2 regions of the Fictibacillus sp. 7GRE50 genome follow, and region 2 is predicted to be linked to the other one. Evidence: a T-box and tRNA genes for the amino acid it is inferred to sense, from the RefSeq annotation. Region 2 holds a T-box; the other holds one or more tRNA genes.

Region 1 (15,125 bases), on a different contig from region 2:
AAATTCCCCATTTTCTCATAGTCTATTTCCCCCTATTAGTAGCTTTCGCCATGACCAAACGGATATAGAATCTGTTCTAAACCATCTTCATAGATCGTAACAGGCAGCTTACCTGAAGGGTTGTTCAATCCAAAAATAGTTTCTGCTGCCGCCCTAAAGCTAGCATCTCTGAAGCTGTATTGTGCAAGATAAGCTGAAACTTCAGGAAACGCCATAATATCATATGGATTTCTTATTCCCACAGCTGCTGTTTTACCAGGTGCTGTATCAATAACTTGATTCACCATCTGCATTTGTGGAGATGATGGTAGTCGACCAGATACGGTAGACGTATAAGTTCCGAGTACAACGAGATCCGCATCTTTTACTTTTTGCAGTTGTTCAGCATTTAAAGGTTTATCTGCTTTAATTAACTCTACTGAAGAGTGGTGAGCAGCTAACGCTTGTTGAAGGTTTTCAATATAGGTATTGCCAATAACAACTACAGAATTGACTTCGTTTTTGTTAACAGGTAAAAGGTTTTCGTCCTTTACAAGTGTTATTGATTTTCTTGCTACCTCATTCTCTAAAGCCTTATGCTCTTGGTTGCCAACAACTTCTTCTGCGTGTCCAATTTTCTCTTCTATTGGTGTTTCGCTTACTTGTTTGTAAATCCCGCGATTCGCTTTTAAAGTCAATAGGCGTTCAACCGATTGATTCAACCTTTTTTCTGTAATTTCACCATTATCTACTGCTTCATAAAGTCCATTTGCAACTTCTTCTAACCCCACTGGCATTAGTACGATGTCTGTTCCAGCATTTACTGCACGAACAGCAGTATCAACTGGACCAAAATGATCTACTATGGCTTTCATATTGAGTGCATCTGTAGAAATAACGCCTTTAAAGCCCATTTCTTTTCGCACCAAATTCGTTAATACTTCATAGGACAATGTAGCTGGAAGATTGATTTCTGTTCCATCTTTTTTAGAAATAACAGTTGTTGGATCAATCTTAGGAAATGTAACATGAGCTGTTAATATGGCATCTATATTGTTATTGATCGCTTGCTGAAAAGGATATAGCTCAACTTCTAGGAGTCTTTCCTTTTCATGAGGAACAGAAGGCAGACCTAAATGAGAATCTACTGCTGTGTCTCCATGACCAGGGAAATGTTTAGCCGTAGCAGCCATTCCTGAATCTTGCAATCCTTTAATATATGCAGTTCCTAAGTCAGCAACAAGTTGTGGATCTTCGCCGAATGAACGAACACCGATAACAGGATTATCAGGATTATTATTTACATCTAAAGCTGGCGCTAGATTCATGTTGATTCCTAGCGAATGAAGCTCTGATCCAATGGCATGTCCGACAGATTCCGCCATCTCCGTTGATCTTGTGGCACCAAGCGCCATATTTCCTGGGAAATCGGTACCGCTCTGCAAACGTGTCACAATTCCACCTTCTTGGTCGATTGAAACCAATAAACCATAATCTTCATTTGCTTTTTTATATTCATCCACTAATCTAACTGTCTGCTCTGTTGTTACTACATTTTCTCTAAATAGAATAACGCCACCGAGGTGATATTTTTTTACAAGTTCTCTAATCTCATCGTTCATTTCCGTTACAGGTTGCCCTTTCCAATTTCGGAAATCTGGCATTAACATCTGGCCAACCTTTTCTTTTACTGTCATAGACTTTATCGCTTTTTTGATCACGTCATATTTTTGGTTTTTTTGTTTTATAAATTCTGCCTTCCCGTTTTTAACGTGTATTCCGATTTTGTCGAACGACTTACCATCTGTAACTATGATGATTGTTGAACCATTCTTACCATTTAAGCTTACAAGGCCCTCACTGTTTACAGAGGCAACTCTTTTATTAAGTGATTTCCATATTAAATGATTTGTCGCTTCGACATATGTTCCATCTTTACTTGTTATCAATGCTGCTAAATCTACTGTATCGCCGTTAATATGCTTACTTAGTTGCGGCATATTTTGAGCGATCATTAATCCTTCATTTCTTTTATGTTTGGCTGAAACACCTTCAGCCTTCCCAATTCCAGCAAACATAGGAACGATCAATAGGGCGATCAAAAGAACATACCGAATGTTTATTGATTTTTTCACATTACTAACCTCCTTAAAATTTGGTAGCGCTTTCTTTCTTTGTCACTTTTCGGTAGAAAAAAAGCGGTTCCTGTCGTAAGAGTACAAAACAGAACTTAAGTCCTTTAAACTACTAGGCCTAGTTGTCTATACCAGTATTAATAAAAATACTTTTAAGGTAAAAAAGACTTATATCTTTTGAGAAAGTGTCATTTAGAGGAGAGTTAGGTATGACTAAAATTTTTGATAAATCATAACTGTTATATATTTTAATTATTATTTGATGTTAAGAACGAGGGTATGCAGATTTATCCAAAAAGGACTTGCTCCACTTTCAGAATAATTATATACTTTTCTATGTCAGTATTAATCGGGGGCTTAGCTCAGCTGGGAGAGCGTTTGGCTGGCAGCCAAAAGGTCAGCGGTTCGATCCCGCTAGTCTCCACCATATACATATAAATTCAAACGAATCACTAATCCCTTGAGAGAGCTCAAGGGGTTTTTCTATTCAGAACAAAAAAGTATCATGCTCTTATACGCCATGATACTTTTTTGGAGACTATTCTTGTTTATTATTTTTATTTCTTGGATCTTGTTCTTCAGCAAATTCAGTTGCATAACGAAAACCTGGTCTAAACCTTCTTTGTTGTCTCCCGTTTCTCTCTTTATTCTTTGAAGGCATGTGTTTTAATAAGTATTGATGAACAAAAACTTCTGTAGCGGTGATAATACCCGCTGCGATTACACTTCCCCACGCAATCTGCATGTACCCATTTAACAGAATCGAACCGAAAATCCAAACCACCATATACGCTAGAATAAACTCTGCCATCAACGTGTTGTTCTTTCCTATTCTAGGCAGAAGAATACGGTCCGCTACAATATATGTGATTGCAGTTGTTGTAACCGCAAAAGAAACGATATCACTGATCGAAGCGTCAAAGAACAGATCGAGTCCGATCCAAAATGCGATCAGGCACACAAGAAATTTCATAATAATGACTTTTACTTGATCCATAATAAAAAACCTCCTTAATCTGTTCCTAGTTTGCAACAAATAGTGGAGGTTCATACTTCTTGAACTGAATTGTGTTTGCCTCGAATATTTTATTCAGATACCGCTGGGATCATCGGTTCTTTTTCTTTTTTCTGAGTAAAGCTTGTTTTTTTATCGAACAAGCTAACAATAATAAATACAGCCGAAGACATAGGTAAAGCATAGAAAAGAGGGTCTATATGCGTCCATGGATAAGGAAATATTGCTGGTTTTCCAAACCATGCTTGTGATAACCCGATAGCAGCAGATTCTTTAAGGTGCATGAATAAGAAACCGATGATACTTACTGTAAACCCAACGATCATACTTGCTGTAGCTGCGGTCTTCGTAGCTCTTTTCCAATAAAGTGCTCCTATCAGAGCTGGCATGAATCCGGCAGCACATATACCAAACCAAAAGGCTGTTGCTTGAGCGATGATTCCCGCTGGAAGCAAGTAAGCTAATATAACAGCAGCGATTACCCCAATGAGCACGCCGATTCTTGAAGGATTGAGCTTCGATCCAAATAAGGATTGAATACCAAGAGTTTTTAAAATATCTTGGCCAAAAGCTGTTGCTTGAACATGAATGAGTGAACTAACTGTAGAGATTGTGGCAGATAATAAAGTGAGTGTAAACAGATAGATAAACCATTCAGGCATGATTTGGTTAATGAAGATAGGGATGATAAGATCGACGTTTCCTTTTGCGGCTGTTAAAGCGATCTCACCTGTTTTTTCATAAAAATAAAGATTGCTTAACGGGCCGATCACGAATGCTGCACCTGTCATAAAAAAGATAAAAACACCTCCGACTAATACAGAACGATAAAGTGCTCGATCATCTTTTACAGTCATGCATCTCATCGCAAGTTGAGGCTGTGCTAGAACTCCTATTCCTACTCCCATGATAATGGTACTTACAATAGTCCACCAAAGAGGTGATCCGAATTCAGGCATACTTGTCCAGCCTTGATGACCTTGATCGATAAGAGCTTGAGGCACAAGATCCTTCATTGCGGTTAATCCATTATGCCCCTCCATAATGCCTCCTACTGCTTGGTAGGTGACGAATAAGAAGATAGCCATCCCAATCAACATGACAACCGCACCAAACGCATCGGTATACATGACCGCCTTAATTCCACCTGTTACTACATAGATCCCAATGATTGCAGCTAGCAGAATAAGAGCGAGATTAAAGTTCATCGAAAGAGATTCTTGAAGAAATCTTCCTCCTCCGATCAAAACAATACTCGTATAGGCTGGCATTAAAATAAATATCATAGCTCCTGAAAAAACAGTGATAAATTTTGAATCATATCTTTTTCCTAGCAGTGTAGGAAACGTTGTAGCGTTTAGATCTAGTGACAACTTTCTAATCTTGGTTCCGAAAATGGCAAAAGCGACAAATATACCTAGTACGATGTTAAGAAACGCTAGCCATAACAAGCTAAATCCATGAGCCGCTGAGACGCCACCAAAACCGACAATGGCCGACGTACTGATAAAAGTAGCTCCGTAAGACAATGCCATGATCGCTGGGTGAATGTTTCGACCGCCTACTAAATAATCTGACTCTGTTACCGTCTTTTTATATCCATAATAAGCCAGCCAAGACATGATACCCATATATACGATAAGAATCGGAATGAGGACTGCAAAATTCATTTTGAGTCATTACCTCCTCTGTTCCACATGATTCCCCCAAAGACAACACACCCTAATGCCGAAACAACAGTAGCCACCCATACAAATGCGATAAGTCCATCTTCCATTCCAAGCATAAATATAATCCCCTCCAATGAAAAAATGTGAACACCAAATATAATGAATGCGCTTACATAAAATATGTAAAAAAATAAACTCGCCTATTGCCTCCTCACACCGACGTATTATATGACTTCTTTTTATCCACAGAATCCCCTTTAAGGTTCACGTTTTTTTATAGGAAAATGCACTTTGTAATATTTATGAAATATTTCTGTAATATTAGTGAAACCATTTCAGGACTTCTCTCGTCTAATAAATAACAAGACAATGAGGAGGACATAACATTGAAATTCAAAAAACGTACGGTCATCTTTACAGCAACAGCATTACTAACAATCGGGGTATTAAATGATAGCGATTTTGAGAGCAAAGTAAAAGCAACAGAACAAAATACTCCTATTAAACAGGAGGTTGTCACTCCTACACAAACCGATAAAGTAGTTACACTAAAACTAAATCAAAATGATGTTGAAAAAAATGAAAAACGGGTAGCAGCATCGAAAGTGAACGTTCCTGTTCAAACGCAAAATGAAGAAGCCGTCCAAAAACATGTTGAAAAAGAAAAAGTAGAACAGCCAAAGATTTCCGAAATGCCGAAAGAAAGTAAAACTCAAACAACAAAACCTGAACCAAAGCCTGCTGTTCAGCCACAAACAAAAAATGTGGAGGAAAAACCTAAAGTAGAAGAGCAAGCACAAGCGAAGATGCCTGAAACTAAAATTATTGGTGGTTACACATATGTTAGCTTAATGGATGATACACATGAGAACTTAAAAGATCTCGTAGCCATCGCAAAGAAACATGATGCTACTCTTTATGCGATTGAATACAGCGACAGTTTTTTGATGTTTGATAGTTCTACCGATCAAATGATTATGAGTTTTAGCACGGGTATTAATATGACTTCTATCGAAAACATAGATGTACTATACGATATGCATCCTACGATTAAGGAACAGATTCAAGAAGTTATTAAAACTGGGAAAGAGATTCAAGTCAAAACTGGTGAATTTGAGAGCTACCATATTTCAAAAGTTGATGGAAAAATTAGAGTATCGTTTTAAAGTCATAGAAAAAAAGCCCTGTTACGGGCTTTTTTTATTTCTTCTTTATCTCTTTTAAAGCGACTACTTTAAGCGCCATCAGCTCATCATCTGTAACTTTTTCGAGCAGCTTCTCATATACAGCTTGCTTTTCGTCTTCATTCAAGCCTTTACTTACCTTCTCTCTAATGGAAGCTAGTTCTTGAATGGTGTATCTCTCAGAGATGAATTGAACAGCATCATTCTTTGTAGTAAATGGCAACTTCTGCTTTGGAGGCTTCCCTGTTTCTATGTACTTTCTAATCTCTGGGTCTTCTAGAAGTTTCGTGATCTCATCTTCATTGGACTTTAATTCTTTTGTGATTTCTACCATTGCTTTTTCAGAAGCGTAATCCATCGTCAAGATGTACAGAATTACACCAGATGTGATAAAAAACATTAATACTACACTTAACCACCATTTGATCACTTCATCACCCGCTATATAATGAGATAATTCATTCATAACACAACTTACAAAGTTTGGAAAGGAAATGGTATGATTTTTTATAATTCATACATAGACTTTACACGCGTTATATTCCCTTATGCTATCATTTAATTTAGAATGGTTAATCTTAGCAACTTTTGGAGGAGTGTTATGTCCCGTCTAACCAATCATTTAGTTGTCATCTCTTTTGACTGTCTTTCTTCCCTTGATTTTCCTATCTTAGAGCAGCTTCCGCATTTTAAGGAATTATTGGATCAAGGGTCCCATTGCAAAAAAGTAGAGACAATCTATCCTTCTGTAACGTATCCCTGTCATACCTCGATTGTTACAGGAAGGTATCCAAAAAACCACGGAATCGTAAATAATACGTTAACACAGCCAGGCAAAGCTTCGCCTGATTGGTATTGGCACAGAAAACATATTAAAGGAACTACTTTATATGATGAAGCTAAAAAAGCAGGTATGACTACCGGTGCTCTCCTTTGGCCAGTGACTGCAAGAGCGAACATCGATTACAACATGCCCGAAATTTTTGCGAACCGTAAGTGGCACCACCAGATTCCTGTTTCTCTCTTAAACGGAAGTAAAAGATATCAACTTGATATGAACCGTCGATTCGGACATCTGCGTAGTGGTTTGAACCAGCCTGAGCTTGATGATTTTGTTTTAGAGTCCACGATACATACGATTAAGAATAAAAAACCTGAGCTATTGCTTGTTCATTTTGTGGATCTTGATTCACAGAGGCACTATCATGGCTTTTCTTCTGATGAAGCAATGGATGCGATAAAAAGACATGACAACAGACTTGGCAAAATTATCGAATCCTTACAGGAAGCTGGTATATATGAAGAAACGACGATCGCCGTATTAGGAGATCATAGCGCACTTGATGAGAGCCAAGCTATTAAACTGAATGTACTATTAAAAGAACATGGATTGATAGACACTGATTCAAAAGGGGCTATACAAAATTGGAAAGCCTATTGCAAAAGTTGTGATGGATCAGCATATATTTACCTGAAGGATTCATCTGATCTACAAACAAAGGAGGTAGTGAAAAAACTGCTGGACCACTTATTGATTGATGAAAGAAATGGTATTGAAAAGATCTACAGTCAAGAACAAGCGGCTGCAACCGGTGCTGATGATCAATGTGCGTTTATGGTAGAAGCTAGACGAGGTTTTTATTTTAACGAAGAACATCAAGGCTCTTTTCTAAACAACATTACAGATCAAGATGTGAGGGAAAAACGGTTCACGCATGCTTGTCATGGTTATTCTCCTGAAAAAGAAGACTACACTACTATCCTGTTATTAGCAGGTAAAGGGATACAAAGAAATGTTGTTGTTCCTTCCATGCATTTAATTGATGAAGGGCCGACGTTTGCTAAACTATTAGGTCTAGATTTAGGAAAAACGGATGGTAAAGTCGTACAAGAGTTTTTAAACATCTAGTTTTTAACTAAATTCTAGTATAGAGAGGACAAAACCTATGAAACGGTTTACGAAAGAAGAGAATAGCTGGATGTATTATGATTGGGCAAACTCAGCGTATTCAATTATTATCTCAACAGCTGTATTTCCTTTGTTCTTTAAAGCAGCTGCCACAAATGCAGGAGTCAGCTCTTCAGATTCAACCGCTTATTTGGGTTATACGATCGCGATTGCTACGTTCATATTAGCGATGCTTAGCCCCGTACTAGGAACAATTGCTGATTATAAAGGATTAAAGAAGCGATTCTTCACTTTCTTTTTCGCACTTGGTCTTATTTCTACCGCATCATTAGCTTTTATTCCAAGTGATCAATGGCTCTTATTATTAATTTTTTATACATTAACTGCAATCGGCTCTAGCGGATCTAATGTCTTTTATGATGCTTTTATAACCGATGTAACAACAGAAGAAAGAATGAACAGAGTGTCATCAAGAGGATTTGGATTAGGATACATCGGGAGCACGATTCCTTTTTTGATCAGTATCGCGATTATCGTGTTGGCACAAAATGAAGTTCTGCCGATCTCAACTACTCTAGCTAGCAAGATTGCATTTTTGATCACTGCGATATGGTGGGGGATATTTACGATTCCTATGCTGAAGAACGTTTATCAGAAGTACGGTATCGAACGAGAGCCGAAACCTTTGATCAACAGCTTTAAACGTTTAGGTAAAACAATGAAAGAAATAAGAAAGTATCGGGCTCTATTTTTATTTCTGCTCGCCTATTTCTTTTATATCGATGGCGTCGGGACCATCATAACGATGTCCACCGCTTATGGTTCAGATCTTGGAATCAGTTCTACTAACCTTTTAATCATCCTTTTTGTAACACAGGTGGTCGCTGCCCCTTTTGCCATTCTATACGGAAGGTTAGCAGAAAGATTTACAGGTAAGAAGATGCTTTACGTTGGAATAGTGGTCTACATTATCGTTTGTATTTATGCTTATTTCTTAAAAACAACAATGGATTTCTGGATTTTAGCGATGCTAGTTGCTACGTCTCAAGGTGGAATTCAAGCGCTAAGCCGTGCTTATTTTGCTAAATTGGTTCCGAAAGAAAACTCGAACGAATTCTTTGGCTTTTATAATATTTTCGGCAAGTTCGCCTCCATTATGGGGCCGTTGTTAATCGCCGTAACCGCTCAAGTTACCGGTAATTCTGCTAGTGCCGTGTTCAGTCTTGTCGTTCTTTTTATCATCGGCATTACGATTCTTATGTTTGTTCCAGAACCGAAAGTGGATTCATCTCACACGATCAGCGCATAGAAAAAACTGCTCTCTAGCAAATTCTAGAGAGCAGTTTTTTCTTTATGTTTTATTTAACGATCCATTTTGGTCCAAGTATGGTTTGGATGCGATAAAAGTTTCCATACGCTGCATTCGCTTTATACGTTCCTGGATACAGACTGGCTGCAGCCATTTTGTGGTTTACATGAGGACGGTCATGCAAAGGAACTTTTTGAGTAAGAGTGATGGTTTTGGTCACTGGTGTTATACGTTTCTCCCAACGCTTATCCCCTTCTACTGCCATATAAAGTCCTGCTTTTTTGTTCCTTGTCCATTCTTCATTAATAATCGTGATTGGCGGATTCGTCTCTCCTGCATATGGAGCTAGTTCAAACGTAAAACCAGGACGTTTGAAGGTTTGAATGAACCAGTCTTTGTATCCACCACCACTTGATAACTGTGTATCAGGAGGGATTAGTCGATACCCTGTCATGTTGGCAAGAGTTGTACCGAGGGTTTTGTCCCCTTCAAAGGTGTTGGTTCCATAATTGAAATGGTAGTATAGTATTCTTCCAGCTGTGTGGTAGGAGTTCGTAATTTCCGGGTCTACTAGATAAGTGAGAGCCGACACCGCTTTTGCTTCCTTCGTTACAAGGGGAGCGCTACCTTTGTAATCTTTATAAGAAGGAGCTTTTGCATTATTTGATATCTGTTCCCAACGCGCAGGATATTGTCTGTTCAGATCAACCCCTTGGGCATTCGACTTCCATCTTTTAAAATCTTTGCTTCCACCATTCATCTTAATGAGATTGGCATGAGCTGATGTAGGAAAAGCGGACAATCCTTTTTGCTGAAGTACGACACCATCTGGGTTCGTCATCGGTACGAACCAGATCGACGTATTGTTTAATACGTTTGCAACATTATAGCCGTCCATCGTACCGTTGGAGACATAGCGTTCACTATATTGATCGATCATTTCCATCACGATATTTGTTGTCATCCACTCTCTTGCATGATGTGATGCATTGTATAAAACCGTCGCATCACCTCTCCCTAGCTTAACAGCCCAGATGTCTCTGCCATAAGGCGTTTTTCCAATGGATCGATATTGGACTAACCCCGGGTATTTTTGGGCAAGTGTCTTGATGTTACTCGTCATCGTTTCATATGTATACGTTTGATTTGGATTTACATAGCTTGCTGCTTCTCCCTTGTAACTCCAAAATGATAAGCTCCCAAGTAATATCCCCATAAACAACACTAGACCTTTTTTCAATCTGTTCTCTCCTTTCAATACACTCTAAAATTATTTGAATATATTAATAGTATAGATAAGGATTAGCACGGCTTCGCATGAGGATAGTCACCTTTAATATTTCAATTTGTTTACCATAATTAAGTCGATTTTCATATAAATTTGGTATTTAAAAGTAAATAATAAGATTTGTTGTATAAATTTCATCATATGTGGTTTTGCTTACTTCGAATTATGGGAAGAGTAGTAGGACGAGGATGACATAATAAGAGGGAATGCAAAAATGAAAGAGAATCAGGACAACAAAAATAACAAAAAAGCTGATATTCCAGATCGGCAATACTTTTTTCCAGTACAGATTATTGAGTATTTTATTGAAGAAGGCAAAGCTTCTTTACAGATTACAAACTTAGCTCAATTCATTTTATCTTTTATGGCAGGAGCATTTATCGCATTTGGTGCACTAGGTTCTGTTTTGTTATCTATGGGAGTAGACACAACTGGTACCTATAACCTGTTATCAGGTGTTGGATTCGCGATCGGCTATACTATGATTTTTCTATCAGGATCTATTCTTTTTACGGAAATTAATGTGTTACTTCCAAGCTATATTCTACAAAGCAAGTATTGGATCAGTAAAAAGGTTCTGCGATTTTGGGGGATCTGTTATATTGGTAACTTTTTAGGAGCATTATTTGTTGGGTTCCTTCTAAATATGTCAGGTTCATTAGACAAAGAGTTTTATGAAACCCTACTAAAGTTCATGGAAAAAAAGATGGAGTTCACTGAACGAGGAACATGGGGTTGGTTTCAAGTATTATTCTCTGGTATTCTTGCCAACTGGCTGATCGGTATTGCAGCCGTTCTCGCAACAGCTGCACGTGATGTAATGGGTAAAATTTTTGGAATTCTTTTACCTGTAATTATCTTTGAAGCAGGAAATTTTCAACATGCCGTGGCCAACATGGGGTATTTCAGCATTACCGTTTTAGAAGGCTTTGAATACAGTTGGTATGAATTTATACTTCTTAATTTAATTCCTGCTACGATTGGTAACTTGATCGGCGGAGGTATATTAGTATCATTGTTACTTTCTTTTGCTTTTAAAGAAGACATTGATGATAATATCGTGAAAGAGGAAGAAGAGGAAGTAGAAAAGATAAAGCATAAGATGGAATAATAAAAGAAACTCCGAAACACCTTTATTGTGATATACAGTAAAGGTGTTTTTTGTTAGAGTTTCAGTAGGATTAAGATTATTTTTTTAGGGGATGAACCAATTTGCCTTATCAAACGAAACTTGCTTTTCTATATGTAGCGATAGGCGCATCTCTTTGGGGCATCATCGGCTTTTTCGTTAAAGAACTTTCGCTTGCCGGTTTTACTTCGTTACAGATTGTCTTTTTACGAGCTATCAGTGCTTTTCTACTATTCCTTGCATGGATTGTTATAAAAAATCCTGCTCTACTCAAAATCAAGTTAAAGGATACTTGGTATTTCTTAGGTACCGGGATATTAAGTGTTTCCTTCTTTAATTGGTGTTATTTTACGACGATACAAACGTCATCACTCGCCATTGCAGCTATTCTTTTGTATACGGCTCCAGCTTTTGTGCTTGTAATCTCTAGTATCGTATTTAAAGAAAAATTAACTCATCAGAAGCTGCTAGCCCTTACCGCTACTTTCATTGGATGTACACTCGTATCAGGTCTGTTCTCCGCTCAATTGGAACTATCGATTACTAGTCTTCTGATTGGTCTAGGAGCCGGCTTTGGCTATTCGCTCTACAGTATTTTTGGAAAGTTAGCGAGTCGAAAATATGAAACGCTCACTATCAGCATCTACACTTTTTTCTTTGCGATGCTTGCTCTATTTCCGATTAGCGATATGACTTCTGCTAATATCCAAGTGTTTCGCCCATCCGTTTTAATGAATGTTATCGGACTCGGCCTTTTTCCAACCGTATTTGCCTACTGGTTCTATACACAAGGCTTAAAACAGATGGATGCTAGTAAAGCAGCTATTGTATCTACTATTGAACCGGTTGTAGCTACCTTAATGGGAATGATGCTATACAAAGAATCCATATCCATTGTTCAGAGTATCGGTATTATATTTGTACTGGGTGCTGTTCTTATGATACAAGAACGAAAAGGAAAAAATATTCAAACTCCCACCATTCAAAACAGACATTAAAAGGTGCAGCATAAACGCTGCACCTTTTTTGTTTCATTATAGAATAGAGCTTAAAAAGTCTTTCGTTCGCTCTTCTTTCGGGGCATCAAAAATCTCTTCTGGCTTTCCTCTTTCCCAGATTTGTCCATCGTGCATGTAAACGACCTCGTCTGCAACTTCTTTTGCAAAGCCCATCTCATGAGTTACAACGACCATCGTCATCCCTTCTTGCGCTAGCTCTTTCATTGTGGCGAGCACTTCTCCTACAAGTTCTGGATCGAGTGCTGATGTCGGTTCATCAAAAAGCATGATATCTGGTTTCATCGCAAGCGCTCTTGCAATAGCAACACGCTGCTTCTGTCCACCCGATAACTTCGCTGGATAGACATCTGCTTTATCAGAAAGACCAACTTTCCCTAGTAAAGCTTTTGCATCCTGTTCTGCTTCTGATTTACTTTGTTTTTTTACATTTAGAGGAGCTTCCATCACATTTTCCAATACGGTTTTATGAGGAAACAAGTTAAAGTGCTGAAAAACCATCCCTACTCTTTGACGTACTTCGTTTAAGTTATGTGTTTTCGGATCGATTTCTTCCTCTTCGATGACGATCTTACCACCATTTTTAATCTCTAGAAAATTAATGCATCGAAGCAGCGTGCTTTTTCCAGAACCACTTGCACCGATTAAGACGACCACTTCGCTCTCTTGTACGTTAAGATTCACTTCTTTTAATACTTCTAAATCTCCAAAACTCTTCTTTAAGTTTTCAATGCGTATCATTTCTTTTTTCAACTCAGACACCTCCTATTCCCCAGCTGATAGTTTCTTTTCTAACAGATTAACAAGTAATGTGAAAAGCAGAACGAGTATTAGATAGTATAGACCAACAATAATCAGGTACGTCATCTCATCAAATGTCCTCGATCCCTGTGTCGTTGCTATACTGAACAACTCGTTAAGGGCAATAAAGGATGCTAGTGATGAATCCTTCAGACCGATAATAAACTGGTTGCCTAGAGGAGGTAGTGCTCGTTTAAAAGCTTGCGGCAGGATGATTCTTCTCATTGCCAATCCATAAGTCATCCCTAAAGAGCGTCCTGCTTCCATTTGTCCCTTATCAACCGATTGAATAGAACCTCTGAAGATCTCTGCAATATAAGCTCCATTATGCATAGCAAGACCAAATGCCGCAGACCAAAAAGCAGAAATACCTAACTCTGCTAGACCAAAGTAAAAGATGAAAATCTGTACGATCAAAGGTGTACCACGAATGAGTGCAATATAAATATTCGCGATCCAATTCAGGACTTTAATTCCAGAGATTTTAAATAATGCAAAAACAAGTCCAATCCCCGTACCGATTAAAATAGATACAAAGGTAAGTTGTAGAGTGATCAAAAGTCCCTTCATGAAGAGCGGATAACTTTCAACTAATACGTCTAAAATGTGTGCGAGATCAAACATGCCATTGTCCTCCCCTTTTTATTCTCTTTGTTAATGGTGTGTGATCGAATGTATGGATAAAAGAAAGCCACCCTGCACGTAACCTCATGAGGGCGGCTCCACCATTATTCAGGCTTCTTCGTGATATCAGCACCGACGTATTCTTCACTAAGCTTCGCGAGCTCACCGTTATCCTTCATTTTCTTTAATGCTTTATTAACCGCTTTTAGCAATTCTTTATCTTCTTTTTTAATAGCAATCGCTTGTTCACTCGTACCAAGCTGCTCTTGTTCGACGATTTTAAATCCTTTTTCGATCGCTTGTTTACCAGTGATAGCATCAGTAATAACCGCATCGTGTTTTCCTTCGCTCAAAGCACGCAATGCTGTAGCATCACTGTCATAGTTTTTAATTTGATCTGTAAATTCTTGTGCAGATTTTTCATAGGTAGAGCCTTTTGAAACAGCAACTTCTTTTCCTTTTAAATCTTCTTTTGTTTTAATATCACTGTCTGGTCTTGTAAAGATTACCGGACCTGAGTAATAATAAGGCTCGCTAAAATTCACTGCTTTCTTGCGGTCTTCAGTGATTGTATGGCTTGCCACTGCTGCGTCAAAACGATCTGCCTTAATAGCGGATACAGCGCCGTGGAATTTAAACTTCTCTGGAACAGGCTTTAGACCAAGTTCTTTAGCAATCGCCTCACCGACTGCAACATCAAAGCCTGTTAGTTCCCCTCCCTTATCAACCGAGCTGAAAGGCGGAAACTCTCCTGATACGATAAAGTTAAATTCACCTTCGTTCTTTAATTCTGGACCCCCGTCACTTGATTCACTACTGCCACATGCAGCTAGTACAAACATTGAAAAAACGACAGCTAACATCCCAATCTTCTTTTTGAAATCTTTCATTCTTATCCTCCTTGAATATCCCATTTTGTAGATTCCCCTACTAGACAAGGGTAGCATGAATTGGAAATGTTCTCAATTTTACGTGAATTCCCACCTATCAAAAAGATCAGATTTTTCATGCATCTTGTATATGGTTACCCTTTACAAAAAACTCGTAAACACTTATTTAGCAAGCA
Region 2 (15,125 bases):
ATACTGGAAAAAGATTTAATGAATGATTCCCTTCTAAACGAAACAAACTAGAAATGTTCGAGAGATGTAAGATGTCATCTTGTCGGACATTTCTTTTTTGTTTTTCTAAAAGTCATGATCCCTTTAAATATTGATTTCTGTATATTTTCTACAAATTCAGGACACCCTTGTAAAAGTAAATTTAAAGGAGAGAGAGCAAGTGGAATGTCCGAACTGCAGTAGAAAAGATATTGGTAAAATCGGGGTGAACCAGTATTATTGCTGGAACTGTTTTATTGAGCTTTCCATTGTTAAAGGAAGACTGTCCCTTCATCAGGTGGAAGAAGACGGCTCTCTAACATCACTCGATGATTTATTTGAAGATCAAGATCTGACTTATAGAGAAAGCACATCATAAAAGAAAACAAATCTCTGATGTCGAGGTGATCTAGCATGAGCAGGACGATGAGTTCTCTTTTCGCACTTGGTATTGGAGCGGCAACATATGCGATGAGAAATAAGAGGATGTCAAGAATGTCTAAGATGAACTATAATCTTTCAGATCTTAGTGATCTTTGGACATCACGACGTGTTAAAAAGATCCGTAAAAAGGTCGCAAAAGCCATTTATTAAAGAAAGCATACCCCGTCTCAAATAAAGACGGGGTTTTTTAAGAAAAGGGTGAAGAGATGACAAAAGACATTCGAATGAAGTGGGTTTATAGGCTTGCCCTTTCTTTATTATTGTTTTTATGTTTGTTTCTCTTGATGAAACTTTACCCTCTTTACGAGCCATTATGGAGTGCGATCAAAGGGGTCTTTCTGCCTTTTTTTCTTGCTGCTCTAATTACATATCTACTCCATCCAGTCGTGGAATACGTACATGAAAAAGGATTACCTCGCTTTGTTGCGATCTTAAGTATATACATCCTTTTCTTTGGTGGTATCGGTTTTGCTGCAGTAAAAGGGTTTCCTTACTTCATCGTACAGATGAAGCAGCTGTTAGTTAACGTACCTGTACTTGCTGAGGATTATAAGGAACTATTGTATAAAGTGGACCGTGGAACATCTGCACTTCCGTATTCAGTTCATTCTAAAATAGAAAATTATATCGTGAAAATGGAAAGCAACGCACAGGATGTATTGACCAATGCGATCTTTTCTTTAAGAAAAATTGTAGATTATTTCTTTGTTATCATCGTTGTACCTTTCTTAGTGTTTTATTTTCTAAACGATTTTGAAAAGTTGAAAAAAGCTCTCTGGTATCTGACACCAAGAAAATACCGTTATGAAGGAAAGCACTTAATAAAAGATATTGACCAATCACTTGGAGGATATATCCGAGGACAGTTATTTGTAGGTGCTATACTAGGAGCTGCAGCAATGGTTGCTTTGTGGGTGGTGGGAATGCCGTATCCGATTCTTTTAGGACTGGTGATCGCGATAACGGATATCATCCCTTACTTTGGTCCGATCTTAGGAGCGATCCCCGTCGTGTTGATCGCATTAACAATCTCTTGGAAGATGGTATGGATCACTGTTGGCATCATGCTTGTTTTGCAGTTTATTGAAGGTAACATCCTTGGTCCGTTTATCGTCGGCAAGAATCTGCACATCCATCCTGTATTTATCATTTTTTCATTATTACTTGGGGGAGAACTGGCTGGTGTACCAGGTATGATCTTGGCTGTTCCAATCTTCAGTGTGATTAAAGTCATTATCATTCATATCAGGGAACATCGACTTCAATCATCATCCGATTGACAAGTAAGAATGAATAAACGTATACTAACGCTAGAAGATCAAAAATCGCTGAAAGAGAAAAGTACGTTTCAGTCCTTCCAAAAGAGAGAAACATCCATCGGCTGAAAGATGTTTTAGGAAGAAGCGAAGCAGAAAGCTACTCTGGAGTGCAGAAGGAAAATCTGCCGTTATGCCGCGTTAAGGCTTTAATCAAGGTGATATGCTTATTTTAAAGCGTATAACCAGGGTGGTACCGCGTGAATTCAAACTCTCGTCCCTGTATTTTTTATAGGGATGGGAGTTTTTTTATTGGCTTTTTTCGTTCGAAAGTAGTTGGTTTCCTCTCCAGGTTGCTCGCTTTCCATGGGGCGAACGGTGAGCCTCCTGTCTAGTTATAGTGACTAGTCCCTCAAGGAAGACAAAAAGACATTTAGAAGCAACATTTTGTTCTTCTGGTTAATGAAACGAAATCAACTACTAAAAAAACAACCAAGTTTACGAAATCAGTCTTTATATTTATCTAAAAAAGGAGAATGAAAACGATGAAAAATTTGACTTCAGCTCAAGTTAGACAGATGTTCCTTGATTTTTTCCAAGAAAAAGGCCATGGTGTAGAACCTAGCGCTTCCTTAGTACCTCATGAGGATCCTACACTTTTATGGATCAACAGTGGCGTTGCAACACTGAAAAAATATTTTGACGGCCGCGTGATTCCTGAGAACCCTCGTATCACAAACGCACAAAAATCAATCCGTACGAACGATATTGAGAATGTTGGTATCACAGCAAGGCACCATACGTTCTTTGAGATGTTAGGAAACTTCTCGATCGGTGATTATTTTAAAGTGGAAGCTATTCTTTGGGCATGGGAGTTCTTAACGAGTGAAAAATGGATCGGCTTTGATCCTGAGAAACTTTCTGTAACGATCCACCCAGAAGACGATGAAGCATTTGATATTTGGACAAAACAAGTAGGGTTACCTGAAGAGCGTATCATTCGTTTGGAAGGAAACTTCTGGGATATCGGTGAAGGGCCAAGTGGACCTAACACAGAAATCTTCTATGACCGCGGTGAAGCTTACGGCAACGATCTATCTGATCCTGAACTATATCCAGGTGGGGAGAACGACAGATATCTTGAAGTATGGAACCTGGTGTTCTCTCAGTTCAACCACAACCCGGATGGCACATATACGCCACTTCCTAAGAAGAACATCGATACAGGTATGGGACTTGAGAGAATGGTTTGTGTGATCCAAGACACGAAGACGAACTTTGAAACAGATCTATTCATGCCGATCATTAAAGAAACAGAAAAGCTTTCTGATACGTCTTATGGCTTGAGTACAGAAACCGATACTGCGTTTAAAGTAATCGCTGACCATGTACGTACGGTAAGTTTTGCGATCGGTGATAGTGCTCTACCATCAAATGAGGGAAGAGGGTATATCCTTCGACGTTTGATCCGAAGAGCGATTCGTTTTGCGAAAAAGATCAACATCAACAAGCCGTTCATGTATGAACTCGTTCCAACTGTTGCAGACATCATGGTAGACTTCTACCCGGAAGTAAAAGAAAAAGTTCCGTTCATCCAAAAAGTCATCAAGACGGAAGAAGAGCGTTTTCATGAAACGATCAACGAAGGTCTTGCTATCTTAGAAGATGTTATGGCAAAAGAAAAAGAAGAAGGAAGAAGCGTCATCTCTGGTAAAGACGCATTCAAGCTTTACGATACATTTGGTTTCCCGTTTGAGCTTACACAAGAGTATGCAGCTGAAAACGGAATGGATGTAGATTTAGAAGGCTTCGAAAACGAGATGAAGGCTCAACGTGAACGTGCGCGTGCAGCAAGACAAGAAGTAGACAGCATGCAAGTTCAAGGTGGAATTCTTTCTGACATCACCGTGAAAAGTGAATTCAGAGGTTATGACAGCTTAACAGGAGAAGCGAAAATTTTAGAAGTACTACAAAACGGTGAGCGAGTGGCGATGGTCGCTTCTGGAGAAGAAGCTCAAGTCATCCTAGATGTGACACCATTCTACGCTGAGAGCGGTGGACAGATCGCTGACCAAGGAACGATAAAAGGTAAAGAGCTTTTACTTAGAGTGAAGGATGTTCAAAAAGCACCTAACGGACAAAATCTTCATACCGTAGTTGTTGAAAAAGGTGTTCTTGAAAACAATATAGAAGTTTCTGTCGAGGTTGACCCTGAGATTCGTGCAAAAGTAGTAAAGAACCATACGGCTACTCACCTTCTTCACCAAGCATTAAAAGATGTGCTAGGAACGCACGTAAATCAGGCTGGATCTCTTGTACAAGAAGGTCGTTTGCGTTTTGACTTCACACATTTCGGAAGCATTTCTTCAGAAGAGCTTGAGAAGATCGAAGAGATCGTTAACGAAAAAGTATGGGGTAACATTCCTGTTGAAAAGATGGTTAAGAACATTACCGAAGCAAAAGCGATGGGTGCAATGGCACTATTCGGTGAGAAATACGGTGAAACGGTACGCGTTGTAAAAGTAGGAGACTATAGTCTTGAGCTTTGCGGTGGGTGTCATGTTAATAACACTTCAGAGATCGGTTTGTTTAAGATCGTATCAGAGTCTGGTATCGGTGCAGGAACACGTCGTATTGAAGCTGTTACAGGTGAGAACGCGTACCGCTTGATGAACGGCCAAGTCCAGCTATTAAAAGACACGGCAGCTAAGTTGAAAACAAATCTTAAGGACGTGCCACAGCGTATAGACACATTAAACGAACAAATTCGTGAGTTGCAAAAAGAGAAAGAATCTCTTGCAGCTAAGATTGGAAACATGGAAGCAGGAAGCCTTGTTGATGAGGTTCAAACGATCAACGGAGTTTCTGTCATCGCTAAAAAAGTGAACGGTATGGATATGAATGGTTTGCGTTCGATCGTAGATGACTTAAAGAATAAACTACAAAGTGGAGTTGTTATTCTTGGTGCGGAAAACGGTGGTAAAGTAAATATCGTAGCGGGAGTAACAAAAGATTTAGTGACAAAAGGTTATCATGCGGGTAACCTAGTAAAAGAAGTGGCTGTCCGTTGCGGCGGAGGCGGTGGCGGCCGTCCTGATATGGCTCAAGCTGGAGGTAAAGATCCCGAAAAGCTGCAAGAAGGTATAGATTCTGCAGTTGAATTGATCAAAACCGTTTCCTAAGCTTTCATCTTTCATGTACAATAGAGACAAGAACTAATTTGTCCCTTAAGGGAGATCTTCAGAAAGAGGTGTTCGCCAGTGAGTTCAATGGACAAAACGATGAAGTTTAACTTCAACGAAGAAGATGCTTATAAGACGAATGTAGAAACTGTCCTGTTTTCTGTTTATGACGCCCTGCAGGATAAAGGATACAACCCTATCAATCAGATTGTAGGTTATTTGCTTTCAGGGGATCCGGCTTATATTCCTCGTCATAATGATGCGAGAAGCATGATTAGAAAACTGGAGCGAGATGAGCTTATTGAGGAGCTTGTAAAATCATATCTATCCACTCAAAAAGAAGGAAGTCGTTAATTTGACAAAAACACTCGGACTGGATGTTGGAACGAAGACAATAGGTGTTGCCGTCTCAGATGCATTGGGATGGACAGCACAAGGAGTCGAAACGATCCGACGCCGTCCTAACAAGCCCCAAGAAGACTATGCAAGGATCCAAGAGCTGATTCAGTTGCATGATATCAGTAAGATCGTAGTAGGTCTTCCAAAGAACATGAATGGTACGATCGGTCCCAGCGGAGAAGCTTGTCAAAACTTTGCAAAAGATATTGAAAGTCTGACAGGTCTTTCGGTTATCCTATGGGATGAGAGGCTGACCACCATGGCAGCTGAAAGAACATTGATTTCAGCTGACGTGAGCCGAAAGAAACGAAAACAGGTGATCGATAAGCTAGCAGCTTCGATCATTCTGCAAGGTTATTTGGACAGCCAACAATAAGAAAAGTAGAGGTGAGCCAATTATGGCAAAAGAAGAACGCGAACGCATCGTTATTCCAGACGAGAATGGAGACGAAAATCTATTTGAAGTTCTATTCAAATTTGATGTGGATCAAACTGGAAAATCATACATGGTGACTATTCCTGTAGCTGATTCAGAAGATGATGATACGGATGAAGTAGAAGTTTTCCCTTTCCGTTATGAAGAAAATGGAGAAGAAGACGATCTTGCTCTATTCCCACTTGAGTCAGATGAAGAATGGGACATGATTGAAGAAATGCTAAACACATTTCAAGATGACGAGTACGAAACAGAACAATAGATGAAACAAAACGGAAGTTGGTTTTCTAACCAACTTCTTTTTTTATTCCATTTTACGGCCAATCTCGACAATTTCTGCTAGTAAACGTATAATTAAACAGGTGGAAAGGGGGAAATAACATGTTACATCTCCAGTCATCTGGGAATTACATAAATGAAAATAAAAGTAAAAAGCGTACCAAAACGATAGTTCTATCCATTTTGTTTCTAATTGTTGCTCTAATCATCGCTGTGGCTATAGGTGCATATTATTATTACAATAAAAATATTGGACCGGTCGATTCAGCTAATAATGAAAAAATTACGGTGGAAATTCCAATTGGTTCTTCCTCTTCAAAAATAGGACAAGAGCTTGAAAAAAAAGGGTTGATCAACAACGGTGATTTCTTCAGACTCTACACAAGAGTTAAAGGAGAAGGCAACTTTCAAGCGGGCATTTACGAACTAACTCCTTCCATGAACCTTTCTGAAATTATTTCAGCACTTAAAGACGGAAAGATGTTTAAGAAGCCAGCTCTAACACTTACGATTCCTGAAGGATATAATGTTCCACAGATCGCAAAATTAATCAGTCAGAAAACGGGTTATAGTGAAGCAGATATTATCAAAAAAATGACTGATAAATCTTATCTGAAACAGCTTCAAGACAAGTACCCGATCTTACCTGATGATTTGATGAAGGAGGGACTTTATTACCCTCTAGAAGGATTTTTGTTTCCTGCAACTTATGATTTTGATGTAAAAAAACCGGAGCTAACAGATGTGATTGATAAGATGGTCGAACAATCTTCTGTTGTTTTAACTAAACATGAAACAGAAATAAAGAATAGCGGTTATTCCCTTTTTCAAATCATTACGTTGTCCTCTCTTATAGAAGAAGAATCTCAGCGTGAAGAGGATCGGAAAAAAATTGCAGGTGTTTTTTATAATCGCTTAAGTAAAGATATGAAACTAGACTCCGATCCAACTGTTAAATACGCAAGAAAGAATTTTGATGTGCAAGTCTTATACGAACATTTAAAGTATGATTCAAAGTACAATACGTATCTTTATAAAGGTATTCCGATCGGACCTATCACTTCACCTGGTGAAAAAGCGATTGAAGCTGCATTGAAACCTGTTAAGATGGAGGAGCTGTTCTTTTATGCAAGACCAAACGGCGAAGTCATCTACACAAAAACATTAAGCGAACATAATGCTGTATATAAAAAATACAGAGACGAATGGAAGGTTTGGCAAGAAAAAGACAATAATTAAGCATGTTTCTGAGGATACTAGTAGGTATTCTCTTTTTTTATGCTGTACGATCAACTTGCTAAGAAAGCCTATTAAGAGTGTACGATCTTTAATTCCATAGAAAATACTCATAAAGAAATAGGACTCTCGCCTTCAAATAAAGATTATGTTACAATATACCGGTTAGTGTGAAGGAGGCGTGTTACTTTGGTCTCAAAAGAATTGAACCAATATATCGAAAAAATTATTCCAACGCGCTCTGAACAAGTACTAAAAATGGAGCAATACGCGAAAGAGCATAATGTGCCGATCATGGATCTAACAGGTATGGAGACGCTTTTGTCTTATGTTAGATTAAAAAAACCGAAACGTATATTAGAAGTAGGAACAGCGATTGGATATTCCGCCATCCGAATGGCTCTTGCATGTGAGAATGCTGAAGTTATTAGTATTGAAAGAGATGAAGAACGGTACAATATAGCAAAAGATAATGTCAGATCCTTTCATCTAGAGAGCAGAATTACCTTGTTATTTGGAGATGCGAATGAATTGCAGAGCCAAGTAGAAAACTATGCCCCATATGACTTTATTTTTATAGATGCAGCAAAAGGACAATATCAAAACTTTTTTGATCATTATTCCTCCATGCTGTCTCCTGATGGCATCATCGTCACAGATAATGTTCTCTTTAGAGGGTATGTCGCTGATGAAAGCGGCTTAGAGAGTAGAAGACTTCGTTCTCTAGTAAAAAAAATTAGAAGTTTTAACGAATACATGATGCAGCATCCTGACTATCAGTCTTCAATCTTACCGGTTGGAGATGGAATGATGGTGAGTATTAGAAATTCTTAATGGGACATGCAGTTTGGAGGAGTAATCAAAATGGCACAAAAACCAATAGTAATTGGGGTTGCAGGTGGATCTGGATCAGGTAAGACGACGGTAGCGAAAGAAATTTACAGGCAGTTTGCTAACCAATCCATCTTAATCATAGAGCAAGATGCGTATTACAGAGATCAATCAGAAAAATCGATGGAAGAACGATTGGATACGAACTATGATCATCCTCTTGCTTTCGATAATGATCTGTTAATCCAGCACATTTCTTCACTTCTAAAATACGATTCCATCGAAAAACCAGTGTACGACTATACAGCACATACAAGAAGTGATAAAATTATCCCAGTTGATGCTAAAGATGTCATTATACTGGAAGGTATTTTGATCCTTGAAGACGAACGACTACGTGATTTGATGGACATCAAGCTGTTCGTAGACACGGATGCAGATGTTCGTATTATTAGAAGGATGGTTCGAGATATCCGAGACCGTGGAAGAACACTTGAATCTGTTATCGATCAATATACTGCAGTGGTTCGGCCGATGCATAATCAATTCATAGAGCCAACGAAACGATATGCGGATATCATTATCCCAGAAGGCGGTCAGAATCTTGTAGCGATCGACTTAATGGTAACAAAGATTAAGACGATATTGGAAGACAAAGCATTATTGAAAAAATGAGGAACATCATCCTCATTTTTTCGGTATACAGTGACAAATTTCAGCTTTAAGCCATTTGGCAATCAACTAATGACCCATATTTTATACATACCCTAGCCGAATTATCATATAACGTAACAAGGGTACTGATTATTTAAGGAGTGAAAAAACAATGGCAGACGAGAAAAAACACTATATGACCTTAGAAGGTAAAGAGAAGTTAGAGAACGAACTAGAGTTTCTAAAAACAGAACGAAGAAAAGAAGTTGTTGAACGAATTAAAGTAGCTCGCAGTTTCGGAGACCTTTCTGAGAACTCTGAGTATGATGCAGCAAAGGACGAGCAGGCATTCGTAGAAGCTCGTATCGTTCAATTAGAAAAAATGATTCGTGATTCTGTTATTATTGAAGATAATAAAGACCAATCTGATAACGTTTCCATCGGGAAAACAGTTAAGTTTAAAGAGCTTCCAGACGGTGACGAAGAAACTTACATCATCGTAGGTAGTGCAGAAGCGGATCCGTTTGAAGGGAAAATTTCTAACGATTCTCCGATGGCAAAAAGTCTTCTAGGTAAAAAACCGGGAGATAAGGTTTCTGTTCAAACGCCTGGTGGAGAAATCAGCGTTGTTATATTAGAAGTAAAATAAACGTTTCAACCTATTGGAAGACTTGCAGTAATATGCAAGTCTTCTTTTTTTGCAGCCGTTTAGGATCAAAACGACTGGGTGAGAATAGGTGTAAGGTGGTGAGTGTGTGTTATCGAATAAAAGAACGATGGTAGTAGCACTTTTTTTCCTATTCCTTATCCTTTTTCTCACATATCGGTTAGCTGATATACAGCTGATTTCGACTACTTCCTTTTCCAAGAATAAAGTGAATCTCATACAAGAAAGTGTTGATCAGCGTACACACCGTTTTACGATCAACGATGGAAGAGGTTATTTTCTTGATCGAAATGGTGAGCTGCTCTCAACAGATGTAACAGCTCAGGTCATCGTCTTTCCTAATCTTTACTCAAGTAAATGGCCGATTGATTCTATTGCTGACATACTGGATATACCAACAAGTAACTTTACAAAAAAAATCAGTGATCTAAAGAAACCATCTGCACTCTCTCTTTCAGAAGAAATCAGTATAGAGCAGATGAATGAGATTAATAAACTAGAGGTTCCTGGACTCTACGCTCAGCTTGTTACAAAACGAAATCCAACTCCTTTCGCAAATCATATCATTGGAGCGGTTGGACAAGATCCGGACCTGATCAAAAGAAAGTATGAAGATAAACTAAAAAAAGGCACGGTTACGATAAGCACAAAAACAGGTAAGAACGGCATGCAATATACGTTTGATCCTTTTTTAATTTCGGAAGGAGAAACAGAATATATCTATCATGTGGATCGTCAAGGACATCCGTTGTTTGGACTTGATGTTAAATTCCGTTCGCAATCGAACCCCCTATATCCTCTTCACGTAAAAACGACGCTAGATAAGAAGATGCAGGAAACGGTAGAAAAAGCACTTGATATTCATGGTGTTGAAGAAGGCGGAGCTGTTTTGCTTGATATTGAAACCAATGAACTGTTGGCGATGTCAAGCAGACCCTTATTTTCAAGTAAGACTATCTATAAACATGTAGATCATATGACATCTCAACAAATTCCTGGTTCTGTATTTAAAATTGTGACAGCAGCAGCTGCTATTGAAGAGAATAAGCTGCAAAACGGTAAGATGTATGATTGTAACCTTAACATCTACGGTAAGAGAGATGAAAGGCAGCTAGGTTTGTTAAATATTGAAGACAGCTTTACCCAGAGCTGCAATAGAACGTTTGGAGATCTAGCGAATGAATTGCAAAAAACAGATTCAGACTATATGAAAAAATATGCAGAAAAGTTAGGTCTACTTACGCAAAATGGATGGCAAGGTGAAGTCTATCATCTAGAAGCATTCTCACATTTCTATAAAGAAGAAGCGGGTCAGATCTACAACTCGAAAAAGAAAGTATCTGACTACGAAAGTACTTTGGCGGTATCACAAACTGCCATCGGTCAGCTTGATGTTAAGATCACACCGCTTGCTGTGGCAAATATGATGGCAACGATTGCTAGGGGCGGGGTCAGTTATGAAGTAAAGGCAGCTAAAAGTGTCAATTTTGCTAATGGTACCGAACTGATTAAGTTTGAAGAACACAAGAAAGAAGATGAAAAGTTATCTCCTTATACGATTATGAGACTTCAATCCTTATTGTTAAACGTAGTTAAGAACGAAAAAGGTACAGCACACGCTTTACAGGCACTGCCCTTTCAAGTTGCAGGAAAATCCGGAACCGCCCAAAAAGGAGACGATAAACGGTATAACAATAAATGGTTTGCAGGATACTTTCCGGCGGGTCAACCCCGTTTTGCACTTGTTATCGTAGATTTAAAACACGATACCGTTAATCGCACGATTCCTGTATTTAGGGACATCGCAACTGAAATTATGGAAAAATCAAATTGATGGAAGAGATAATCAAAAAAGAGTAATAGGAAATAGTGTTCCTACACCTCCTCCTCGTGGTAAAATAAAAAAAGTATTTTACTGAGGAGGATATTATGAAACGAAACCAACGTTATGAATCAAGACTAGAAAAACGAAAACAAAATCGTTTTTTAAACATAGCAATCGGGTTAGTTGTTTTGCTGATTGTTGTTGTTGCATTTAATCTTTTCTCAGGCGATGATAACGAAACAGCTTCCACGAACAAATCTAATTCTGAAGAAACAACTAAAAACAACGAATCCAATAACCGTTCAATTGAGATGGAAACGGATGATTCAAAGTCAAAAGCTAATGATGAGGATTCTGAGTCTCAGGATAAAGAAGAATCAGCTGAAGATAAAGACAAAGCAGATGAAGAAGCAACAGAAGAAGAAAAGACAGAATCAGAAACGCCTGAAGGTGGAGGTCCTGAAGGTCCATGGCAACCAATCGGAACTTCACAAACAGAACCTCATACAAAGACGTATGATGATGGTTCACAAGACTGGAACGAGATGGTCCAAGCCCTTTCTTATGCGACCAGCATTCCACAAGATCAGATGACCATTTTTTGGTTAGGAAATGGTGGAGGTCCTGATCTTTCAAAAGGTACCGTACAATCGAAAGCCGATGGTAAAAAATATGATGTTATGCTTCAATGGATTCCTGAAAAAGGATGGCAGCCAACGAGTGTAACTCCAGTTCAATAAAACGAAGAAAAGCAACCTGTTAATATTACAGGTTGTTTTTTTGTTTAACACTCTTTTCAAAAAGATTGTTGCTTTGAACTCCTTGTCACCTTTGACAATTGATTGGAGTGCAAGGTGCGTGCTTACCACCTGAAATACATCTTCCATGGCATGCGACGAGGGAGCTTACTCCGCTAGCATTTAACTTGTAGACGCAAGAGCAAGGAGCATAAAGGAAGGCAGTTTGAAATGTGGAAAGCGAGCTGCTTTCTGGAAATATAAAGAGAATGCGGGATCGAAATGAGAAGGCCCTGTCACTTTGGGTGGCAGTGTCTTTTTGGAGTGTACAAGTTATGAGTTGAAATTTATTTTTATATGATTAAGGGCAAATTTTATGTGATAACCTAAAATTTTTATGTGATGCCTGCTCTTTTTTATGTGATGCCTGCTCTTTTTTATGTGATGTTACTCCATTTTTATAGGATGGTGTATTTTTAGCAGCAGGCCGACCACCATGACTTCCATTTTCCATGCACAAAAGCCAGCTGCAGAGAGCTGGCCATCACCTAACTCCATTCGTAAAGTCGAGATATATCTGTAATTATTGCCAAAAGAAAAAGATTTTTCATTTGAAAATTTTTAGTAATTATGATAATTTGGAACCTGTAAGACTTTAATTCATAGTATATTGATAGGAATTATATAAATTAAAAGGTGAGTGTGAAAAATGGGACGAGAATTTATTGATCTGTTTGATGAGTGGTCTTCCTCTTATGACGAAACGGTTTCAGGAAATGATCAGGAATATAAGGAAGTTTTTCATAAATATGATGAAATATTAGAAACGGTTGTTCAACGTTCAGGAAATGTTGTCTTGGAGTTCGGAGTTGGAACAGGCAACTTAAGCGAGAAATTACTTAAAAGCGGTAAACAAGTGATTGGCATTGAGCCGTCAAAAGGAATGCGTGAAAAAGCGTCCGACCGTCATCCAGATCTAACACTTTATGATGGTGACTTTTTATCTTTTCCAAAACTCGATCAAGAGATTGATACTATCGTAAGCACTTATGCGTTCCACCACCTAACAGATGAAGAAAAGGATATTGCAATCGGACAGTATAGCCAGCTGCTTAAAAAGAATGGTAAAATTGTGTTTGCAGATACCGCTTATCTTCACGAAGATGATAAAAAAGAGCGTCATGAAAAAGTAAGATCTCAAGGGTTTCTTAACTTGTTAAAAGATTTGCAGACTGAGTATTATACAACCCTCGGAGTACTAGAAGATCTATTTAAGAAACATGACTTTGAGGTTTCGTTCAAAAAACTTAATGAATATGTCTGGCTGATGGAAGCGGTAAAAAAATAGACATTGGAGAATATTATGAAGCGAATTGGAATTATCGGTGCAATGGAAGAAGAAGTTGTTCTGTTGAGAGAGCAATTAGAAGATCTAGAAGAAAATAAGCTAGCAGGTTGTGAATTTTACAAAGGCTTACTCGGTGGTCAAGAAGTCGTGTTATTAAAATCAGGAATCGGAAAAGTAAACGCAGCGATCGGTACTACGTTAATGATCCAGCTTTATGGACCGGACGCTATTTTAAACACGGGATCTGCAGGAGGTTTTCATTCGGATCTAAACGTCGGTGATGTAGTCATCTCAACTGATGTGCGCCATCATGATGTGGATGCAACGATCTTTGGTTATGAGCACGGTCAAGTACCACAGATGCCTCCGAACTACCTTCCTGACGAAAAACTTGTGAATGCAGCTGAGAGAGCTGGAGCGAGAGTGGAAAACATACAAGTAGCAAAAGGTTTGATCGCTTCAGGAGATTCGTTTATGAGTGACCGTGCTAGGGTAGAAGATATCAGAGGCAAGTTTCCTGCTCTATTTGCAGCTGAGATGGAAGCCGCAGCTATCGCTCAAACGTGTTATCAATTCAACATTCCTTTTGTGATCATCCGCTCTTTATCAGATATTGCAGGAAAAGATGCACGTGTTTCTTATGACCAATTCTTACAAACAGCATCTAAGAACTCGGCAGAATTAGTACAAAAAATCGTAGAGGAGCTGAAATCATTATGACAAAGAAAATGAATGTAGAAAGCTTTAACCTTGATCATACAAAAGTAGTCGCGCCATATATCCGATTAGCAGGTACGACAACAGGTGCTAACGGAGATATTATCCATAAGTATGACATCCGTTTTTGTCAGCCGAACAAAGATCATATGCCGATGGAAGGACTTCATTCCATTGAACATTTGATGGCAGAAAACATTCGAAATCACCATTCTACTGTAGTGGATATCAGCCCTATGGGTTGTCAGACTGGTTTTTATCTATCTGTGATCAACCATGATAACTATGATGAGATTTTAGATGTACTAGAAAAGACGTTGCACGATGTATTAGAAGCTACTGAAGTACCTGCATGTAATGAAGTACAATGTGGCTGGGCAGCTAACCATAGTCTTGAAGGTGCGAAAGAGATCGCGCGCAAGATGCTTGCTAAAAAAGACGAGTGGCATATTGTTTTCGGAGAATAGAGGACGATTTCAATGAAATATTTTAAAAACGTGCATGAGATGATCGGTAATACACCTCTTATGGAGATCACTCAGTTTTCACTTCCAGAAGGTGTTCGTTTATTTGCAAAGCTGGAGTTCATGAATCCTGGCGGAAGTGTGAAAGATCGGTTAGGTTTGGAGCTGTTAGATGCAGCCCTAGCTAAAGGTGATCTTGTGCAAGGTGGAACGATCATCGAGCCTACAGCAGGAAATACAGGGATCGGTCTAGCTCTTGCTGCGATTAATAAAGGTATAAACGTAATCTTTGTTATTCCAGAAAAATTTAGTATCGAAAAACAAGAGCTTATGAAAGCATTGGGTGCTACTATCGTTCATACTCCTACTGCCGATGGAATAAAAGGAGCGATAAAAAGAACAAAGGAGTTGCTGAATGAGATTCCGAATTCTTTTTCTCCTTCTCAATTTTCTAATCCGGATAACCCAAACACTTACTACAAAACATTAGGTCCAGAAATCTGGGATGCGCTTGATGGTCATGTAGATGTTTTTGTAGCCGGGGCGGGTACAGGTGGTACGTTCATGGGTACAGCTCGCTATTTAAAAGAAAAGAACGAAAACGTGAAGACGGTTATAGTTGAACCTGAAGG

The links. A T-box is a leader RNA that pairs with one kind of tRNA and senses whether it is charged. The one in region 2 lies ahead of alaS (alanine--tRNA ligase), so its partner is inferred to be a tRNA-Ala.
Region 1: it has a tRNA-Ala gene. The T-box ahead of alaS (alanine--tRNA ligase) is inferred to sense a tRNA for this amino acid. The anticodon was not compared.

What each region holds. Positions count from the first base shown of each region.
Region 1 covers NZ_JACZDW010000001.1:303,422-318,546, forward strand. Annotated here, with positions in the region: gene IHV12_RS01475 (exo-beta-N-acetylmuramidase NamZ family protein) at 1-19, opposite strand, end outside; gene nagZ (beta-N-acetylhexosaminidase) at 36-2,057, opposite strand; tRNA gene IHV12_RS01485 (tRNA-Ala) at 2,466-2,541, shown strand; gene IHV12_RS01490 (YndM family protein) at 2,653-3,111, opposite strand; gene IHV12_RS01495 (sodium:solute symporter family protein) at 3,201-4,799, opposite strand; gene IHV12_RS23005 (symporter small accessory protein) at 4,796-4,915, opposite strand; gene IHV12_RS01500 (hypothetical protein) at 5,186-5,965, shown strand; gene IHV12_RS01505 (hypothetical protein) at 6,000-6,449, opposite strand; gene IHV12_RS01510 (alkaline phosphatase family protein) at 6,585-7,892, shown strand; gene IHV12_RS01515 (MFS transporter) at 7,930-9,201, shown strand; gene IHV12_RS01520 (M14 family zinc carboxypeptidase) at 9,251-10,441, opposite strand; gene IHV12_RS01525 (formate/nitrite transporter family protein) at 10,704-11,600, shown strand; gene IHV12_RS01530 (DMT family transporter) at 11,702-12,616, shown strand; gene IHV12_RS01535 (amino acid ABC transporter ATP-binding protein) at 12,653-13,375, opposite strand; gene IHV12_RS01540 (amino acid ABC transporter permease) at 13,400-14,059, opposite strand; gene IHV12_RS01545 (transporter substrate-binding domain-containing protein) at 14,164-14,949, opposite strand.
Region 2 covers NZ_JACZDW010000004.1:3,106-18,230, forward strand. Annotated here, with positions in the region: gene recD2 (SF1B family DNA helicase RecD2) at 1-51, shown strand, start outside; gene IHV12_RS14920 (hypothetical protein) at 200-397, shown strand; gene IHV12_RS14925 (hypothetical protein) at 433-612, shown strand; gene IHV12_RS14930 (AI-2E family transporter) at 687-1,742, shown strand; T-box leader at 1,782-2,003, shown strand; gene alaS (alanine--tRNA ligase) at 2,264-4,900, shown strand; gene IHV12_RS14940 (IreB family regulatory phosphoprotein) at 4,979-5,254, shown strand; gene ruvX (Holliday junction resolvase RuvX) at 5,256-5,675, shown strand; gene IHV12_RS14950 (DUF1292 domain-containing protein) at 5,698-5,997, shown strand; gene mltG (endolytic transglycosylase MltG) at 6,117-7,253, shown strand; gene IHV12_RS14960 (O-methyltransferase) at 7,440-8,084, shown strand; gene udk (uridine kinase) at 8,115-8,756, shown strand; gene greA (transcription elongation factor GreA) at 8,908-9,384, shown strand; gene IHV12_RS14975 (peptidoglycan D,D-transpeptidase FtsI family protein) at 9,491-11,236, shown strand; gene IHV12_RS14980 (YrrS family protein) at 11,332-11,967, shown strand; gene IHV12_RS14985 (hypothetical protein) at 12,326-12,478, opposite strand; gene IHV12_RS14990 (class I SAM-dependent methyltransferase) at 12,674-13,312, shown strand; gene mtnN (5'-methylthioadenosine/S-adenosylhomocysteine nucleosidase) at 13,328-14,032, shown strand; gene IHV12_RS15000 (S-ribosylhomocysteine lyase) at 14,029-14,496, shown strand; gene IHV12_RS15005 (PLP-dependent cysteine synthase family protein) at 14,509-15,125, shown strand, end outside.